DNA from 3 places in the Shewanella sp. DC2-4 genome. Region 1 is predicted to be linked to each of the others. Evidence: predicted binding sites of a transcription regulator. Region 1 holds the regulator's gene; each other region holds the start of a gene.

Region 1 (6,737 bases):
ACGGAAATATCAAAGTCAGCCACAGAGCGCAGCAAACGCACTAAATCCGCCGCAAAACGAGTGGGCTTGGGGCTGCCTGCTGGCAAATCACCACGCAGTGCCACTATGTCACGAATGCCCGATTTCCAATAATGCTTAGCCAGTTCTAACAGCTCTTCATCGCTGGCATCCACTAAGGTTAAGTGCGGCGCGGCAACGAGGTCAGTTTCCTGTTGGATACGTTCAATCACGCCGTGGGTGCGGTCGCGCACGCCTGAGTTAGCACCGTAAGTCACAGACACAAACTTAGGGTTAAGCGGCTCTAAACGACGAATAGAGTTCCACAGTATCTGTTCCATTTCGGGGGTCGATGGCGGGAAAAACTCAAAAGAAACATTAATATCGCCATTAAGCTCAGACAAGCTCTGGTTCAGCGATTGTGAATGTTGTGCGTGATGAAAAGCCATGTGTATTTCCTCAACCGCCCTTGGCGCTACTCTTTGCTAGTATGAATTATTTCAAATGGACGTTTGGACGTCTATATGTCCATATACTAGAGAAACTGAGATGTAAGTCAAGCCCAAAAATACCCATAAACCGCATTTAATCTCGGTTAATTCGATAGATTTATTCTAGCCAATAAAAAAGGACTCGAATGAGTCCTTTAAGAGGCTTGATATCGCGTTATTCCTGCAGCAGATCGCGACAGATCTGAGTCAGATCCGACTGCACTGCCGCCGCTGTCACTTCGCGTCCAGCGCCCGGTCCACGGATGATCAGCGGATTACCTTGGTAGAAGACACTGCGGATCACAAACACATTATCACCAGGGGTTAAGTTGGCGTAAGGGTGATGGGTATCAATCCACTGCAAACCCACTTCGGCCTTGAGCTCTGGGCCGCTGTTGTCTAAGGATGCCACATATCTGAGCACCTTATTTTGCTCCGCCGCCGCACCATACTGTTGCAGCAGATCGGCATCTAACTCGGCAATGCGGGTGAGAAATTGATCTAAGGGAATATCCGCCAAAGCGGCTGGTACGAGTGAGCGCAGCTCAATATCTTCAAGCTCGATTTCAAGGCCAATCTCACGGGCTAAGATAAGCAGTTTACGCTGCATATCACGGCCGGAGAGATCGTCGCGGGGATCGGGTTCAGTAATACCTAAGCCTCTGGCTTCAATCACTAATTCTGAAAATGGCTTACTAGTATCGTATTTCTCAAACAACCAACACAAGGTGCCGGAGAAAATCCCGCCCACCGCTTCAACGCTATCACCGCTGTTACGCAGATCATTTAGCGCATGTTGGATAGGTAAACCAGCGCCACAGCTGGCGTTATAGCGCCAAAACAAACGACGATTACCCAGTTGCTGCTTTAACTCTCGATAGAAAGGCAGTGGACCCGAGCCCGCAAGTTTATTCGCGCTCACCACATGGATGCCACGCTCGAACAGTTCTGGATATTGCAGCGTCAAACTGGCGCTGGCACTGATATCTAAGGCCACCAGCTCATCGCAATTAACTTGCTCTAATTGCTCGAATAAATGTTCATACTGCCAAGGCGTTGCTTCAGTATTAAACTCTGTTTGCCACGCGGCAAGATTAATCCCAGTTGATTTAATCAAGGCTTTACTCGAACTGACTAAACCGACTAACTCAACACTGGCTTCGAGTTCATGGTCTAGTGAGGGTGAAACCGACTTAAACAGATCGATCCAAGCCTCACCGATATTACCCACACCGAGCAGCAGGACGCCAATGCGTTTACGCGGGCCAGCGCAGCGACGGTGGACTTTTTGGGTTAACAGATTCACCTGTGACTGGGGCACTAACGTCACTAAACTTAAATCGCCACTGAACAAAGGTTTAGCATCACGGCTCAGTAAACGGGCGAAGCTGCGGCGATAATGTTCGGCGTCGGCACTTACTAATGCAACTAAACCAAAATCTGTGTTGATCTGCTGCTCGCTGATCCCTAATGCTTCTGCCTCGGCATCGAGTAATCTTTGAACTTGTTTTTGATTCTCAGCGGTATAGGCAAGTTCAACCCTTTGATGGGCAGAGGTCCAATGGGCCAATGGCGTTAAACCCGCGGCAATCAATAAATCTAATAAACGAGTTAACTCCCCTGTGAGTTTAAAGCCGAACAGGACAACAGCATTGAGGTTAGTCACCACAGGCGCGCTCGCCGACGAACTGTGGGGCGCGATCAAGGTAAAGTCGGTGTGGGATGCATAACTTGAGCGTACCGCTAAACTCACTTCGGTATTAAACAAAGGCTGCAGAGTGCGCGAATGTAATACTGGCGAGCCTAAACGCGCGAGGCGATCGGCTTCGGCAAGTGACATGCTTTTCAGTAACTTGGCATCGTTGATTTTATTAGGATCGGCGTTGAACACCCCTTCCACATCGGTCCAAATAGTCACGCGCTCGATATCGGCGAGACTAGCAATCAGGCTGGCACTAAAATCTGAACCATTACGACCAAGTAACAAGGTATCGCCACGCTCGTTAGCGCAGATAAATCCTGTGATCACTAAGCGTTCATTGGGATGTGCAGCTAATAGGGCTTGTACTTTAGCGCGGGATTCCTGTACCCGAATTTGTGGCACAGCGGCTTCATCGGCCACTAAAATTGAACAGGCATCCACATGGCTTGCTGCCACGCCAGATTCGCGCAGCAGCGCCGCCATTAAACGTGCCGACCAACGTTCGCCAAAGCTCACCACATGGTTGATTTGGTATTCATTGCGCTCATCTAAGGACAACAAGCTGATGAGTTGCGCTTTATCAGTGGCCAAACGCTCACGCAGATCGCGGGCTTGTTCATTCGACAACAACTGCTCAATCAACCCCTGTTGGTAACTGATCAGCACTTGTAATTCTTCTTGCCATAGCTGACCCGCATCACGCAGCGCTAATAATTTATACAGGAAATTCGTGCTCTTACCCGCCGCAGAGACCACCACGAGATCATCACTATGACCGTGGGTTAACAGGATATGGGCGACTCGGCGATAACAATCGGCATCCGCTAAACTGGAGCCACCAAATTTATGTAAGTGACAACGTGCCATCTATTATTCCTCTACTGACAAGCCGCAACGGCGGCTAATCCTGCTTGAATATCTGCAACTAAATCGGCGGCATCTTCAATACCCACCGATAGACGCAATAGGGTGTCCTTAATACCAGCCTCGAAGCGCGCCTGCGGCTCCATGGCTCTGTGGGTCATAGTTGCGGGCACGGCCACTAAACTTTCGACGCCACCTAAACTTTCCGCCACGCTAAATAAGCTGAGTGCACCTAAAAAGGCCACCACTTCGGCCTCACCGCCTTTGAGCTCAAAACTCAGCATAGCGCCAAAGCCCTGTTGTTGCTTGGCCGCAATGGCGTGACCAGGGTGATCCGCAAGACCGGGGTAATAGACTTTGCTCACCACAGGGCTTTGGGTTAATACCTCAATAATACGCTGGGCATTGGCTTGATGCTCGCGAATACGCACCGCTAAGGTACGCAGGCCGCGCAGGGTCAGATAACTGTCGAAGGCTGACCCCGTTAAGCCTAGAGTGTTCGACCACCAATGTAAGCTTTCGCCGATTTGCGCGTCTTTGGCGACCACAGCGCCGCCGACCACATCGCTGTGACCATTGATATATTTAGTGGTGGAGTGGATAACGATATCCGCGCCTAACAATAGGGGTTGTTGCAATATTGGCGATAAAAAAGTGTTATCGACCACCACCAGCGCGCTGACCTCATGGCTCGCCTTAGCAATGGCTTCGATATCTACCACACGCAATAACGGGTTCGATGGGGTTTCGAGCCACACCATCTTAGGATTCTGCGCAATGGCGGCGGCTAACGCTTGGCTGTCGGTTTGGTCGACCACAATGAGCTTAAACTGGCCTTTCTTCGCCAAGTTGGTAAATAAACGGTAGGAACCACCATAGCAATCATGGGGCACAACTAATAGGTCATCGGGGCCGAGCAAAGTGGTCACTAAGGTGATGGCCGCCATGCCAGTGCACGTCACTATGCCAGTCGCCCCCTTTTCTAATTGCGCTAATGCTTCGCCTAAAATGCAGCGCGTTGGGTTGCCTGAACGACTGTAATCGAATTCGCGGGGATTTTTATGACCATCGAAGGCGTAATTAGTCGACAAATAAATCGGTGGCACAACTGCACCATATTGAGTATCGCTTTCGATACCCTGACGCACTGCCAGTGTGGCTAATTGACGCTCTGCCATGGGTGGACTCCTAAATTCGATAGACTGATAGAGATGTCTGGACGTCTAAATGTACCTAAGCCCAACGCCATCGTCAATAGGCGTGAAGACGTTTAGACGTCTGAACATAAAGAAATCTGTTTGCAATCACAAAGAAATAGTAGCAATAATTTGACTGTTCTTTGTAAGGGTTTAAAATCTGCCCCGAATTTAGCGTTATAACAGGTGAGTCAATGACTGAATGGAATGGGGAATACATCAGCCCCTATGCTGAACATGGCAAGAAGAATGAACAAGTAAAAAAAATTACTGTGTCTATTCCGCTCAAAGTGCTTAAGGTCCTCACGGACGAACGTACTCGTCGTCAGGTCAATAATTTGCGTCACGCCACCAACAGCGAGCTGTTGTGTGAGGCATTTTTGCACGCCTACACTGGCCAGCCATTGCCCAACGATGAAGATCTGTCAAAAGATAACCCAGACAGCATTCCCGCTGAAGCCAAGTTGTTAATGGATCAAATGGGAATCGAGTGGGAAGACATGGAATAGCGACTCGTCGCTTTCAAAGTCATATCACAGTGCTCATCAATAGGGATCGTTAACGATCCCTTTTTGTTTATACCCAAGCGACTTCAAACTTTAAATTTCACCATCTTGAGTTGGTTTGGGATATAGGAAATCCTATGTTTTCTATGATAGATCCACAGACACTCGCCTTAGCCTCGCTGGTCGTGTTTCTGGGCGCATTAACCCAAAGTCTTATTGGGTTTGGGCTTGCGGTTGTCGCCAGTCCTTTGCTGTATATCGTCGATCCACAACTTGTACCTGCGCCTGTTATTGCTATGGGTTTCTCCATCGCCCTGCTGACCTTAGTGCGTGAACGCGGTCACTTAGAATTCAATGGCTTGCAATATGCTCTCATAGGTCGCGTGCCCGGCGGTTTTATCGGCGCGAGTTTATTGCTGTTTGCGCCTCAACCCATACTGGGTTTATCCATCGCCGCCATTGTGACTGTCGCAGTGATCCTCAGCCTGTATAAATTCAGCCAGCCAGTGAATAAGAAAACCCTCTTCGGTGCAGGTGTGGTTTCAGGGATCTTCGGCAATATCGCCGCGATTGGTGGCCCACCGATGGCGATTTTGTTGGCAGGCAAAGATGCCTCGCAGTTTCGCGCAGCCCTGTCGGCCTTCTTCATTTTTAGCTCCATGATTGCACTGATCATTTTAGCGATCACAGGCTTATTAGAATTAAAACATCTGTGGCTGTCGTTGATGCTGCTCCCCTCAGTGATTTTAGGTTACTTAGTCGCAGGACGATTAGTGGGCCGTGTCGATAAAGAGAAGACAAAGATGGCGACGTTAGTCCTGTGCAGTATCAGCGCCTTAGTGCTAACGGTGAAGTCGGTTATCGAGTTATTACCCCAATAAGCGTCCTACTTATACTGGCAAACCTTCTCACGATTCAAACAATAAAAAAGCACTGACATTGCCAGTGCTTTTTCTTTATCTATCAATATGTAAAGCCAGCTTACACTCAGCTTAAATAGCTTTGCCCTGCGTACACAATAAAGTGTCTTAAGGCGAGTACACCCGTTAAGCTCGCACAAGCCACCATGATCATCGCGCCCTTAGTGTGGCGAGTCGCGGCGGGTAACAGCATAAACAGCAATGGAATACCAAAGCCAATTCCGACAACACCTATCCAGAACACGCTTGCCCATAGCCCAGAAGTTAACGATGCTAAGGCCGCAGCAGCCGCGCCGCCCTTGAAGTACAAGGCGCAGAACAACATGAACAGGAACAGAATTTCAATCGCCATCACAGGCAATTCTAAACCGTGCATCTTCACTAAGGTTTTGTCGTGGCTGTCCGTCTTAAACATCAGCAACGCCAGTACCGCATTGGCCGCAGCGCCCGCCGACAAACCCGACACTAAAAACAGCGCAGGCAGTACCGCAGTGTTGAGCATAGGATAAGCATTCATCGCCGAAATTAAGAAGCCAGTGTAAGCCCCTACGCCAATGGCGAGGACAAACAACAATACTTCAATCAGCTTTCGAAATGGCATAAGTAACTTAGCGATAGGTGTTAGGAAACCCAAACCCCATTTTGGTAAGTCATCCCGCAGCACAATAATGGCGTACGCAAAGGCCAAGGGAGAATACGCCAGCAGCGCCAGCACCCCGATTGCCATCACAGACTGGAAGTTATAGTGAATTAAGATCAACCAAAAGTGGAATGGTTTGGTTAAGTCAAACACTAAGCAAGCTAGACCTAAGCTAATTGCTACAGGCCCAATAATGGCTGCCGCCTTAAGAATGCTGCTTTCAGCTCCCGCGCTGAGTTCCTTATTCGCCCAGCGTAAACCAATGCCAATCAATAAACTGCCCGCGGATAACCCCGCCATAAACAGGTAAACGGCGATGACCCAGTGCCAAGTGACAGGATCATATTGCGCCATGTCGCCCCAAGTATTGTTCATAATCAAATCCCCCCTCTTTTGGTAGGAACGCGATATACCCTAGGTT
Region 2 (6,737 bases), 3.4 Mb from region 1:
TTTAGGTATGATGTGAGCTGTAACCGAATCATCTTATTGTTAATAAACAGGTGTAAAGTGTCTTATGACTGATCTTGAGCAACAGGTTTTTACTCAAGTTAGAGCTATCATAGCGAACGAAGAGCAAGTGATTGGCCGCCGAGGAATTCTAATTCCACTCAAAAAAGCGATCCTTGCTGAAGGCGACATTCGTAATGTGATTGACATTATCTCGAGCGATCCCGCATTGGCAGCGCACATGCTTATGCGCAGTAATTCCGCACAGGCTGCTGTAGTGGAAAATCACAAAACTCGTTCGTTGAAAGAAGCTTTGATCCGCTTAGGTCAAGTTAATATCTATCGCTACGCTTTTACGTTCTATTTAAAAGAACGCCTCGATGAACTGCCACAGCCCTATAAAAAGTTGGTCCAAGGTTATTGGAAGCTGACTGAAGATATTGCAACGGATGCGGTAGATAGCTTAGCGGATATGGAAGGTGTGGAGGTTGATGCTGACGAAGTACAAACCTTAGCTCTGTTCAGTGTGTTCGGCCAAATTATCGCACTGACCGCATTTGCCTATTTAAATGCTAATGCCGAACAGTCATTTCCTTTAAGTGTGATTAAGTCATTGATTGATAATCAACAACAGACCTTAACCATCGAAGCGTTCGAGGCGTTAGATCTCGATCAGGATCTGCGTCAAGAATTTATGATCGCCCATAATTTGCGTCAGACCCGTAATCCTAATTCATCAGGGTTGATACTGCGCCGTGTCTTGTCTATGCGTGGATTGTTGATGAATCCGCTGTAATTTGTCGATGCTATGAAATAGTCATTTGACTCAATAAACAAGCCTGCATTCGCAGGCTTTTTTATTCAATGTCACCCGCATTAATTCGTCTTCTGCTGGCGGGATAAACCTTCCCTCGCCACCAGTTGTAACCAATTTTGGATCAATGCAGAGTTAGCACTGTGGCGGCGATAGGCACCAAATAGCGGTCGTTTCAGGCCTTCTTGGCCGAGTTTTACCGTAGCGAGACTCAGTCCATGTCCTTCATTAATCGACCAGCTTGGCAGTGCGGCTATGCCGTCTTTACAGGCGATGCGTTGCAATAACATCATGGTTAAATCACAGGTTTTTTGCTCGCCCGCCTCTATGCCCGCAGGCTCTAAAAAGTGGCGATAAATATCTAAACGTGTCAACGGCACTGGATAACTGATAATAGGCAAGTGTGCTAATTGCTTAGGGGTGACATAGGCTTCTTTCGCTAAAGGATGATCCTTAGCAACCACTAACCTCACTTCAAAATCAAACAAATGCTGGTAGGCGAGTGAATGCCCAGGCACAGGATCTGAGGTTAATACAATATCCAGTTCACCCATTTCTAAGGCATTGAGCGAGTCGAACAGATGACGGCTCGACAAGTCTAACTCGGCTGCCGGATGATCTTGCCTAAATTGCTCCATTACAGGCATTAACCAGCGAAAACAGCTATGGCACTCAATGCCGACACGCAACTGATTGGTTTCGGTTTCCAGCCCATTCTTCAAATCTGTCTCGGTTTCTAACACTTTAGGCAAAATTTCTTCGGCCAGATGCAGCAGGCGTGCACCTTCTTGGGTGAATGACAGTGGCTTACTCTTACGCACAAAAATGGGCGAGTTAATCCTTTGCTCCAACTCCTTAATCTGGTGGGAGAGGGCGGATTGAGTGACAAAACGTTTTTTGGCTGCGCCCGCCAAACTGCCGCTTTCTTTCAGGGCCATTAAGGTTCGCAGGTGTCTTAGTTCGATCATGTTCACTCCAAGTGAATTTCGCTCATGTTGTGCTTGAAATCAATTCGGTTGCTGGCATAGAGACTAACACAATAAACTTCTAGACGTCCAGACGCCCATTGTTATTTATCAAGGCTGAAGTGCTGAAAAGTGCCAAGAGAAAACAATCTGGTGGGTGCAAGTGCCGAATGTGGCTTATCTCAAATAAAGGAAGATAGAGTATGCAATTAAATAGTCTTGGGTTTCCCCGTATTGGGCGTCGTCGTGAATTGAAATTTGCCTTAGAAAAATACTGGCGTGGTGAGAGCACTCAGGTGGAATTACGTGAAGTGGCGAGTGAACTTCGCCGCACCCATTGGCAGTGGCAAGCTGCTGCGGGCATTGAGCAAGTTCCCGTAGGTGATTTTGCCTTTTATGATCAAGTGCTGACCTTAAGCGCGACTTTAAATGCCATTCCTGAGCGTCATCGTGGTGAAGGGACAATCGATCTCGATACTTTATTCCGTGTTGCCCGCGGCAGAGCGCCAACGGGCCAAGATGCGCCAGCCTCTGAAATGACCAAGTATTTCAATACTAACTATCACTATCTGGTACCTGAGCTCAGCCAAAACCAAGTGTTTTCGATTGCCTATGAGCAATTTTTCGATGAAGTCAGTGAAGCGCAGTCCTTAGGCTATAAAGTAAAACCTGTGCTACTCGGCCCTGTTAGCTACTTGTTCCTTGCTAAAACCGTGGGCCAAGAGTTTGATAAGTTAAGCTTATTACCCAATTTATTAGCTGCTTATGCTGACATTTTGGCGCGTTTTGCTGCTCAGGGAGTGCATTGGGTACAGCTCGATGAGCCCATTCTCGCATTGGAATTGGATGGCGAATGGCAAACGGCGATCATTGAGGCGTATCAAGCACTCAGCACTGCGAAGGTGAAGATCCTTCTTACCAGTTATTACGGCGGTATCGCACACCATCAAGTGCTGGTATCGGCCTTGCCGGTCGCGGGGTTGCATGTCGATTTAGTCACAGCGCCGGATCAATTGGCAGTCTTTGCCAATGCGCTTGGTCAAGATCAAATTTTGTCGGCGGGTGTGGTCAATGGCCGCAACGTGTGGGCGGCAGAGGCGGATTTAATTGCCGAACGCATAGGCGCGGTTGCCCGTGATCTCGGAGATCGCTTGTGGATCGGTACTTCTTGCTCACTCCTGCACAGCCCTGTGGATTTAGAGGTGGAAGCCACGCTTGAGCCTGCGCTGCGTCAACAACTCGCGTTTGCGAAGCAAAAATTACTCGAACTGGCCAATGTGCGCCAATTGCTACTGGCACCTGAATCGGCCGCGGCAAAAGAGATTGTGCAAACCTGTTTGGCGCGCCGTGAGGCGAAAGCGCAGGCCGCCGACAGTCAAGTGATTGCCCGCGTTGCCGCGTTGACATCTGCCGATTATGAGCGCGTCAGTGATTTCAGCGTACGCCAAGCAGTGCAGCAGCAGAAATACCGTTTACCTCTGTTGCCGACCACCACCATTGGCTCCTTCCCACAAACACCAGCAATCCGTGGACTACGCAGTCGTTGGCGCAAGGGCGATCTGAGTGATGCACAATATACAGAGCAATTGCAGCAAGTCACCCGCGATACAATCGACCGCCAGCTTAAACTCGGTATCGATGTACTGGTTCATGGTGAGGCCGAGCGCAACGATATGGTGGAATACTTTGGTGAGCAGCTTGCGGGTGTTGGCTTTACCAAAAATGGTTGGGTGCAAAGTTATGGTTCACGCTGTGTTAAGCCGCCGTTGATCTATGGTGATGTTAGCCGTCCAAAGGCGATGACGGTTGATTGGGCCGAGTTTGCCCAAAGTCTCACCGACAAGCCTGTAAAAGGCATGCTGACTGGCCCGGTGACGATTCTGCATTGGTCATTCGCCCGTGAAGATATCGGCCGCGATGTGATTGCGACTCAGCTGGCGCTGGCGATCCGTGATGAAGTGGTGGATTTACAAAATGCCGGTATTGGCATTATACAAATCGATGAGCCCGCCTTCCGTGAAGGTCTGCCATTGAAACAAAGTGAATGGCAAGCCTACTTAGATTGGGCGGTGAATGCCTTTAAACTCAGCGCTGCTGGCGTGACTGATGAGACTCAAATCCACACCCACATGTGTTACAGCGAGTTTAATGACACCATTGCCGCGATTGCCGCCATGGATGCCGATGTGATTACTATCGAGACTTCGCGTTCACGGATGGAGTTACTCAACGCCTTTGAAGATTTTGAATATCCAAATGAAATTGGCCCCGGTGTGTATGACATTCATTCGCCAAACACTCCAAGTGTGGAGGCCATGGTGCACTTAATCGAGAAAGCGGCGCAAAAAGTGCCCGTACGTCAGCTATGGGTTAATCCAGATTGCGGCCTAAAAACCCGTACTTGGGATGAAGTTGAACCCGCACTGAAAAACATGGTCGATGCCACGCGAGAACTACGTCGCCGCCTTGGTTAATATTATGCTTGAGTGAAATATTTTTTTACTGAGCTTATTGAATTAGTAACAGCGGATGCTTATGCATCCGTTGTTTATTGCTTGCCGATTGACTTAAGCATCTCGCGGTAAGCCTTTTTCGATAATGCGCACCATGCGCTCGGTTTTGCGGCGGGCTTTTTGTTGTTCAGTTGCTGCGCTTTCAGCAAGGCGCGATTGCTGGGCATTAAGCGCCCATTCAATATGCTCACGCACTATCTCATCGATATCTTCGCTGTGATTGCGGGCGTTAAGTGCGGCAATAATGCTTGGGCTCGCGGGAGCGTTACCCAGTGCTACTGCAATATTACGTAGCCAACGTTTATGTCCAATGCGACGAATGGCGCTGCCTTCAGTTTGTTTAAGAAACTCGGCCTCGCTCCAAGCAAAAAGGCTGAGAAGGTCAGGTTGCTTTAACTGCGGACGAATATGAAAGTCAGTTTCTTCAGTCAGCGGCGCTTGGCGATTGATGGGACACGCGAGTTGGCAATCATCGCAGCCATAGATGCGATTGCCCATGAGTGGCCTAAATTCTTCGGGAATAGCGCCCTGCAGTTCAATGGTGAGATAGGAAATACAGCGTCTGCCATCGACCACATAAGGTTCTACGATTGCACCCGTTGGGCAGGAGGTAATGCAGGCGACACAAGTGTTACAGCCTTCTTGAATGGGAATATCCACAGGTAGAGGCAAATTGATCAGTAGCTCACCTAAAAAGAACCAACTGCCAGCCTCATGGTTGAGTATGAGTGAGTGTTTACCTGTCCAGCCTATACCGGCTTTTTCTGCTAAGGGGCGCTCAAGTACAGGGGCTGAGTCAACAAAGGGGCGAAAGTCAGCGGCATCGAAACCGAGAGCAACTAACTCTGCACTGATTTGATCTCCGAGCTTTTTAAGTCGAGCGCGGATCAACTTGTGATAGTCGCGACCTCCGGCATAACGGGAAATATAACCTAAGTTGGGATCGGTGAGATTCGTTGCAAAGCCAGCTTCGGGTGGCAAATAGTCCATCCGTACGGAGATCACCCGCACTGTGCCCGGATGCAGTTCTTGCGGGCGAGCGCGCATCATGCCATGGGTAGCCATATAGGCCATTTCGCCATGAAAACCTTTGTCTAGCCATGCTTGGAGTTTGGCTTCTTCAGCGGTTAAATCCGTATCGCAAATGCCAACCTGCGCAAATCCGAGTGCTTTTCCCCACGTTTTAATTTGCAGAGCGAGCCGCGACAGCATGCTGGCATAGGATTGGCTTGGGGTTTGATTGACTAAAGTTGACATGAATTGATTGCAGCGAGGCTCTTGGCTAGGTGGCAATATGATAGCAGTTTTCACTTATTGAGGACGAGTTTACTCAGAAGGGGGCGTGAGGCGATATTTTCTTTGGGGTATTTGTTTATTTGCTGTTGGGATTGAGTCTATGATTAGGTCTACTGTTTATCGTTTGGTATTCGTATGCTGAGTGCGATTCCCCTTAGGGCGTGTTTTCTTGCGATGAGCTTATTAGGCCTGATGCCTAATCTTGTTTTTGCGGCGCCTGACAAGTTGAAATTGGTGACCGAAGCTTGGCCTCCCATGAGTTACGAGCAAAATGGTGTGCCGCAAGGTTTTGCGGTGGACTTAGTCAATACCTTGCAATCAAGACTGGGTCAGAGTGAAAAAATCGATGTGTTACCTTGGGCTCGGGCGTATTCGATTGCTAATACCTCTGCGAACGTTTTACTTTTTGCTACGTCAATTAATGATGAACGAGCTGAGCAGTTTGATTTTATCGGTCCTATTGCGACCAGCAAAATTGCATTGTACGCAAGGGCGGCAGATCCTATCGCTCTCGATCAACTTGCTGAACTTCAATCGACAGATATTGTGGGGGTTTATCGGGAATCGGCGGGTGCGCAGTTGCTACAACAAGCGGGCGTGGATAATTTGCTGGTGGCGAGTTTTCCACAGCAATCGGCGAAACAGTTGCTGTTTTCTCGAATTCGTTTTTGGTGCCAAGCGGATCTTGCGGTAAAGCAGATACTCGAAGAGGTTGGCGCGAGTGAGACAGATATCCGCCAAGTGTTTGTGGTATCGGAGATTAATCTCTATTTAGCTTTTTCTAAAGGGACGTCGGCGGAAACCGTTATCAGTTGGCAAACAGAGCTTGAGAAAATGAAAGACTCGGGTGAATTTAGTCGTCTGTATCAGACATGGTTTGGCACTTTGCCACCGCCATTACAACATCAAGTGTTTTGGCATAAGGCCGTTTAATTCTCTCTTAAAGCCTCATTATTGGCTGATTTCACACAATTTCTGCCCGCATTTTTAGCCTCATAAAGAGCATTGTCGGCCCGCTTTAGCAAGGTGGCAAAATCTTTATCTTGATATGCATCTTCCGTATTATTTTGTGGTTCTAAAGTGGCGACACCAGCGCTAACGGTTAATTTGAGTTCTGCTGGTAAATTCTGTGCGCTAAGGCGGCTAATATGG
Region 3 (6,737 bases), 270 kb from region 1:
CATTATTGGCATGTCCCAGCTGTGCTTACAGACCGAATTAGATAAAAAACAGAAAAACTATGTGGAGAAGATTGAGAGGGCATCGCAGTCTTTACTGTCTATTATCAATGACATTCTGGATTTCTCTAAGATTGAAGCGGGTAAGCTCGACATCGAATCTGTGCCATTTCAGCTCGACACTATGCTGGAAGATCTCAGCGATATGTTCTCTGAGAAAGCCGCACATAAGCAGATTGAATTGTTATTTGCAGTCGCCCCTAACGTGCCGCGTTATTTATATGGTGATTCGCTACGCTTAGGTCAAGTGTTGATTAACTTGATGAATAACGCCATTAAATTCACCGAGCGGGGTGAAGTATTACTGTCGTTAAATCTTGTTGAACAGCAAGATGATGATGTCGTGCTGCGTTTTAGTGTGCGTGATAGCGGCATAGGCTTAACTGAGCAGCAGCAAGCAAAATTATTTAAATCCTTTACCCAAGCGGATACTTCAACCACCCGTAAATACGGTGGTACAGGCTTAGGCTTGGCTATTTGCAAGCAACTCGTTGAACTCATGGGGGGCAATATTGGTGTCGAAAGTCAATTTGGTCATGGCAGCACCTTCTATTTCACTGTGAAGTTACAAATTTCCGAGGGCCAAAAATTAGTGCTTGAGCAAGAGCTTGAGGGCATGTCTGTGCTGGTGGTAGATGATAACGCGACCGCTAGGGACATAATGCGTACAACGCTCGAAAGTATGGGCTTTAGAGTCGATACGGTTCGTTCAGGTGAAGAAGCAATAAGCCGCTGTTTACTGCAGACCTATGAAGTGGCATTAATCGATTGGAAAATGCCCAGTATGGACGGGTTAGAAACCGCCCGTCAGATCCAACTACAGGCTAAGTCTCAGCCTAAGATCTTTATGGTATCCGCCCATGCGAATCATGAATTTATCACTCAAATTGAGCAATTAGCACTGGCGGGGTACATCAGTAAACCCATCAGCGCCTCACGCATGCTCGATGGCATAATGAATGCGATTGGCCGTGAAGGCATATTGCCAGTCAGACGCCGTACCGAAGACCTGGCGCCGCAGTTATTATTGCCACTTCAAGGGAAGCGTATCTTATTAGTGGAAGATAACGAGATGAATCTCGAAGTCGCCAGCGAGTTTTTAGAGCAAGTGGGGATTATTTTATCCATAGCGACCAATGGACAAATTGCCTTAGATAAGCTATCCCAACAGCATTTCGATCTAGTGTTAATGGACTGTCAAATGCCGGTGATGGATGGTTATCAAGCCACTAAAGCGATAAGGAAAAGGCCTGAGTTGGCAAATTTACCTGTCGTCGCTATGACTGCGAATGCGATGGCTGGTGATAGAGATATGTGTCTTCGGGCTGGGATGAATGACCATATTGCCAAGCCCATAGAAGTGAATGTGCTCTATCAAACCCTATTGAAATACCTCGGATCTTCTTCTGGAATTTCTGCTGCGATAAGGACGGAAGCCTCAACTCAGTTAACTTCGTCCAGCGCACAGGGTGAAGTCAGCAATGGCGCTGATCAAACGGTATTGCTCAAGTGGCCAGAACATCCTGAGCTGGATATCGATAGAGGTTTGCAACTGGTGCAGCATTCGACGCGTCTTTACCAACGAATTTTTGATCGTTTTGTGAGCAGTCAACGTAATGTGGTGGAGCAGGTTCGCAAAGCGATTGCGGCGAATCAAGTCGAAGATGCGGTGCGTATCGCCCACACCCTTAAAGGCTTAGCGGGTAATTTAAGTTCGGCAAAGTTGGTGGAATTAGCGCGTTTGCTTGAGTTGCATTTAACAGAGAAAGTGCCCTATGAAGATGAATTGGTTCAAATTCAACCGCTAGTGTCCTCTATCTGCGATGCGATTGAACACGCCAAACCAGCAGCGGTGAATCAAGCCGAACCTCAAGCCGTTGATTTATTATCTGCTGAAGATTTAAGGGCGGCATTACAGGCCTTGCGGCAGAACTTAGATGATGCCGATGCCAGCGCAGTGGCAAAAATTGATGCGTTAAAGCCGAAGGTGAGTAGTGCGATGTGGCAAACATTAAGCCCCGCTTTATCTATGATTAACCAGTATCAGTTTGATGAGGCAATCGACTTAATTGACGATGTGATTACACAGTTAGGATAGAAAGCGGTAGCGCGAATTTATAATGCGTGACATTGAGTGGAGTTGTTAATGGAAAAAGCAACAATATTAGTCGTCGATGACACACCTGAGAATATCGATATTTTGATTGGTATTTTAGGTGATGATTACAAAGTCAAAGTGGCGATCGATGGCCCGAGGGCGTTAGCGTTAGTGACAAAATCGCGGCCTGACTTGATTTTACTCGATGTCATGATGCCAGGTATGAATGGCTATGAAGTCTGCAAGCTGCTAAAGCAAGAGCCGCTGACCAGCCATATTCCGGTGATCTTCGTGACCGCCTTATCTGAAATTGCTGATGAAGCCCAAGGTTTTGCATTGGGCGCGGTGGATTACATTACTAAGCCCGTAAGTGCGCCTGTCGTTAAAGCGCGGGTTAAAACGCATCTTGCGCTTTATGATCAAAAACGTCTACTCGAACAACAAGTTAAAGTTCGTACCCACGAATTAGAAGAAACCCGTTTCGAGATTATCCGTCGTCTTGGCCGTGCCGCTGAATACAAGGACAACGAGACGGGTCTACATGTTGTGCGTATGAGCCATTACGCCCGCATATTAGCGATAAAGCTCGGCTTACCGACGACCTTTTGTGACTTGATTTTTAATGCGGCGCCTATGCACGATATTGGTAAAATCGGTACGCCCGATGCAGTGCTGAAAAAGCCAGGGAAACTTGATGCGCAGGAATGGGAAATTATGCAGCAGCACGCCGCCATAGGTGCAGAAATTATTGGTGAACATAGTGATCCGTTATTGCAAATGGCCCGTCGTATCGCCTTAACTCACCATGAGAAGTGGGATGGTTCAGGTTACCCCAATGGCTTGGTAGGCGAAGAAATTCCCCTTGAAGGGCGTATCACCGCGATTGCGGATGTGTTCGATGCGCTGACTTCGCAACGGCCTTACAAGCAGGCTTGGACGATTGAAGCAACTATGGAGCTATTTGAAAATCAAGCGGGAAAACATTTCGATCCTAAGCTGGTGGAGGAGTTCAAGCAAATCCTGCCAGAAGCAATTGCCATTCGAGATACTTATTTAGAAAATTGATGCTCGAAGTGCATTGACTAAGATCAAGGCGCCATTGGCGCCTTTATTCTGCTTCAATATTTTATACTAATTATATTAAATCAAAGCATTACGCTTCATCTAATGAGTAGGGCAGTGCTTGGATCGTTAAATGTGATTGTTCATCGTCGGCAAAACGTAGCTGAGTATCATTAGCCGTGTCATTAGGAAGTACGGCGGTTAACAAGACTTGATTGCCACGCTGCACAAACTCAATGATTTGACCGCCACGGCGAAAACTGTCTTCCATCGCGATTTCGAGGCCTGATGCTAGGGTGATTTGAAGATTGGTGTGACCGCGCAAAATATACAGGGCGCGTTTATTACCACCACGATATTTCATTCGCGCTATGGTTTCTTGTCCCATGTAACAGCCCTTATTGAAGCTGATACCGTTAACCGCTTGTAGATTACACATCTGCGGTACGTACTGGCTGGCATGGCTGGCGGCAAGGTTGGGGTAACCCGCTGCAATCTCTAACGCTTGCCATGCACTGGCGTCAAATACACTCAGTTCCGATTGCGCAACTAAAGCTGCTGCGGCATCTGGTGTTAATACTAAAATAAAACGTTCGGCGTCTTTTAAAATCGCACCATTTTCAATGAGTGTGAGCTCTTGCTGAATGTCACCAAAATGTTTGTTCACGAATTGGCTTGCCTGTTCACCGGCAACCCCGAGCAGAGTCCACTCAGCGGATGCATTGCTTAGGGTGGCTTTACTAAAAACGGCATATTTTTGTAACTGGGGTAAATCGACTTCGATGGCATCCTTTGGCATCAACATAAAGAGTGCATCTTGAATGGCAAAGGTTCTGAAACTGGCCAGCATTTTACCTTTAGGATCGCAATGCGCGCCCCAGCGCCATTGATCTGTGGCCAATGAGCTGATGTCTGTGGTCACTTGGCCATGGATAAAACTGCGGCCTTGTTCTCCAACGACTTTGATGAGGCCCAAATGAGATAAGTTGGCAAGCATAAGTGGAGGCAAGGTAGCGTCCAGATCCCAATGGGGCGTAGAAACTGAAATAGTCATAGCGAGATCCTGAAAATGAAGACGATGTGAGAGGCTAGATTGTAACGGAATTCCAGTTGGCTCAAAAGCATAAGGCGCACATATCTGTGAATGATCTGTGCGCCTTATTATGTGTGCTTTAGTCGATAGGCTTAAAGCGAGTGGAGTTTAAAGTTTAAAACAGCACGCGGGTACGCAATGTACCTTCAATCGCTTTGAGTTCAACTAAGGCTTCTTCCGCTTGAGTGGTATCTACTTCCATCACGACATAACCAATTTCTGCAGTGGTCTGCAAATATTGGGCGGCGATGTTGATGCCTTTTTCCGAGAAGGCTTGGTTGATCTTGATCAACACGCCCGGACGGTTTTGGTGAATATGCAGCAAGCGCGAGGTGCCTTTATGGGTTGGTAATGACACTTCAGGGAAGTTAACCGCAGAAACGGTTGAGCCGTTGTCTGAGTATTTAGTGAGCTTACCTGCGACTTCGATACCAATGTTTTCTTGGGCTTCGGCCGTGCTACCGCCGACGTGCGGCGTGAGTAGAACATTGTCTAAACCGCGTAGAGGACTGATAAATTCATCGTCATTCGATTGTGGTTCAACGGGGAATACATCGATTGCTGCACCTGCGAGGTGACGTTCTTTTAACGCAACGGTTAAAGCTTCAATATCGACGACAGTACCGCGTGATGCGTTGATAAAGATGCTGCCCTTTTTCATTGCTGCAAACTCGGCAGCGCCTATCATGTCTTTTGTTTGTGGAGTTTCAGGGACATGTAAGCTTACTACATCAGCTTGTGCTAATAGGAGTTCCAACGAATGGACTTGTTGTGCGTTACCTAGTGGCAGTTTGTCTTCGATATCGAAGAACACGACGCGCATACCTAAGGTTTCCGCCAGAATGCCAAGTTGAGTACCAATATGGCCGTAACCAATCACACCTAAGGTTTTACCACGCACTTCATAGCTGCCCGCTGCGGTTTTCATCCAGCCGCCACGGTGAGCGATAGCGTTGCGTTCAGGGATACCCCGCATCAACATAATGATTTCGCCAATCACGAGTTCTGCAACACTGCGAGTGTTTGAGAAGGGAGCGTTAAATACTGGGATACCAAGGGATTCGGCGGTGGCAAGGTCAACTTGGTTGGTTCCAATACAGAAACATCCTATCGCGATTAACTTCTCGGCACGTTTCAGCACCTCTGCAGTTAATTGGGTACGCGAACGAAGTCCCACAAAATGCGCATCTTTAATGGACTCAAGTAAGGCTTCATCGCTTAAGGAAGCTTTGTGGTATTCGATATTGGTGTATCCCGCACGTTCAAATACATCGACCGCAGATTGGTGGACGCCTTCCAACAGCAGGATCTTGATCTTATCCTTGTCCAGCGAATGTTTCGCCATGATATGGGTACCCTCTAATTAATAGAAATGTTTCTTATGATATGCTCACAACCTTCACCTACCAAAGTAGCACTTTTTTTGCTCAGTGTGGAGGGCTAGATGGCTAAAGTTAATATTCTAAATTTAGAACAATATCGCATAAGAGGAAGAAACATTGAATAACAAAATCGCATGGTGCGGTATTTACCTCTCAGTTTTGGTGTGGTCGGCGATAAAACCCGCAGATCCTTTCACATGGTGGCTCGAAGCCTTGCCTGCATTGATTGCTGTACCGATTTTATTCTTTACTCGTAAACGTTTTCCACTGACACCTTTAGTATATTTTCTCGTCTTAATACACTGCTGTGTGTTGTTTGTAGGTGCTCATTATACTTACGCTGAAGTGCCGTTATTCGACACGATTGCCGATTGGATGGGTTCAGAACGTAATAATTACGATAAAGTGGGTCATTTTGCGCAAGGTTTTATCCCAGCCATGCTCGCCCGTGAAATTATGTTGCGTAATCAAGCTGTTAAACCTGGGGCTTGGTGTGCGTTTCTTGCCACTTGTTTTGTACTCGCTTTTTCGGCGTTTTATGAACTGATCGAATGGTGGGTTGCCGTGGCAACTGGCGAAGGGGCTGAAGCCTTTTTAGGGACTCAAGGCTATGTATGGGATACCCAATCTGACATGTTTCTTGCCCTCATTGGTGCTATTGTCGCGTTAGCTTTACTGTCTCGTTTTCAAGATAAACAAATCGCGAGACTCAAGCAGAGGATTTAGCGGCTAAAAGTGGGTGATGCTCTCTGTTTGAGTTGTAAGACTTTCTTCCCTGAAATATATGGTGTGAGTGTGATGACATTGAGTTGTCATACTTTAGTGTTGTTATTGTGTTTTCTTTGTGTTGCAACTTTGGATTGATAACGTCATAGTTGGAAAGTATTAGGTGCTGGGCGTTGGCCAAGTAAAACGGTATTTTTGACTGTTATTCCATTTTATTGTGGTGAGTTAGTCGAACCTACTAGCATTAAACAGGGAATAGTACATTTGGGTGATGTTTTTCAATCGTTAACTAGTCAGAATTAACTAGGTTAATGGAATG

The links. The regulator MetJ, encoded in region 1, represses methionine synthesis genes. The targets are predictions, from matches to a motif close to TAGACGTCTAGACGTCTA.
Region 2: a site for MetJ is predicted at 1,852-1,869, ahead of metE (5-methyltetrahydropteroyltriglutamate--homocysteine S-methyltransferase). Genes of this name have one in related genera too.
Region 3: a site for MetJ is predicted at 5,744-5,761, ahead of serA (phosphoglycerate dehydrogenase). Genes of this name have one in related genera too.

Annotation. Positions count from the first base shown of each region.
Region 1 covers NZ_JABRVR010000002.1:3,790,929-3,797,665, forward strand. The annotation lists gene metF (methylenetetrahydrofolate reductase) at 1-446, opposite strand, end outside; gene HQQ92_RS17220 (bifunctional aspartate kinase/homoserine dehydrogenase II) at 664-3,057, opposite strand; gene metB (cystathionine gamma-synthase) at 3,069-4,232, opposite strand; gene metJ (met regulon transcriptional regulator MetJ) at 4,445-4,759, shown strand; gene HQQ92_RS17235 (sulfite exporter TauE/SafE family protein) at 4,894-5,637, shown strand; gene nrfD (NrfD/PsrC family molybdoenzyme membrane anchor subunit) at 5,744-6,691, opposite strand; gene HQQ92_RS17245 (4Fe-4S dicluster domain-containing protein) at 6,694-6,737, opposite strand, start outside.
Region 2 covers NZ_JABRVR010000002.1:431,122-437,858, forward strand. The annotation lists gene HQQ92_RS02560 (HDOD domain-containing protein) at 65-793, shown strand; gene HQQ92_RS02565 (LysR family transcriptional regulator) at 874-1,779, opposite strand; gene metE (5-methyltetrahydropteroyltriglutamate--homocysteine S-methyltransferase) at 1,980-4,250, shown strand; gene queG (tRNA epoxyqueuosine(34) reductase QueG) at 4,344-5,546, opposite strand; gene HQQ92_RS02580 (ABC transporter substrate-binding protein) at 5,721-6,518, shown strand; gene HQQ92_RS02585 (GGDEF domain-containing protein) at 6,515-6,737, opposite strand, start outside.
Region 3 covers NZ_JABRVR010000002.1:3,516,026-3,522,762, reverse strand. The annotation lists gene HQQ92_RS16090 (PAS domain S-box protein) at 1-2,155, shown strand, start outside; gene HQQ92_RS16085 (two-component system response regulator) at 2,204-3,220, shown strand; gene ygfZ (tRNA-modifying protein YgfZ) at 3,309-4,271, opposite strand; gene serA (phosphoglycerate dehydrogenase) at 4,426-5,655, opposite strand; gene HQQ92_RS16070 (DUF2238 domain-containing protein) at 5,810-6,418, shown strand.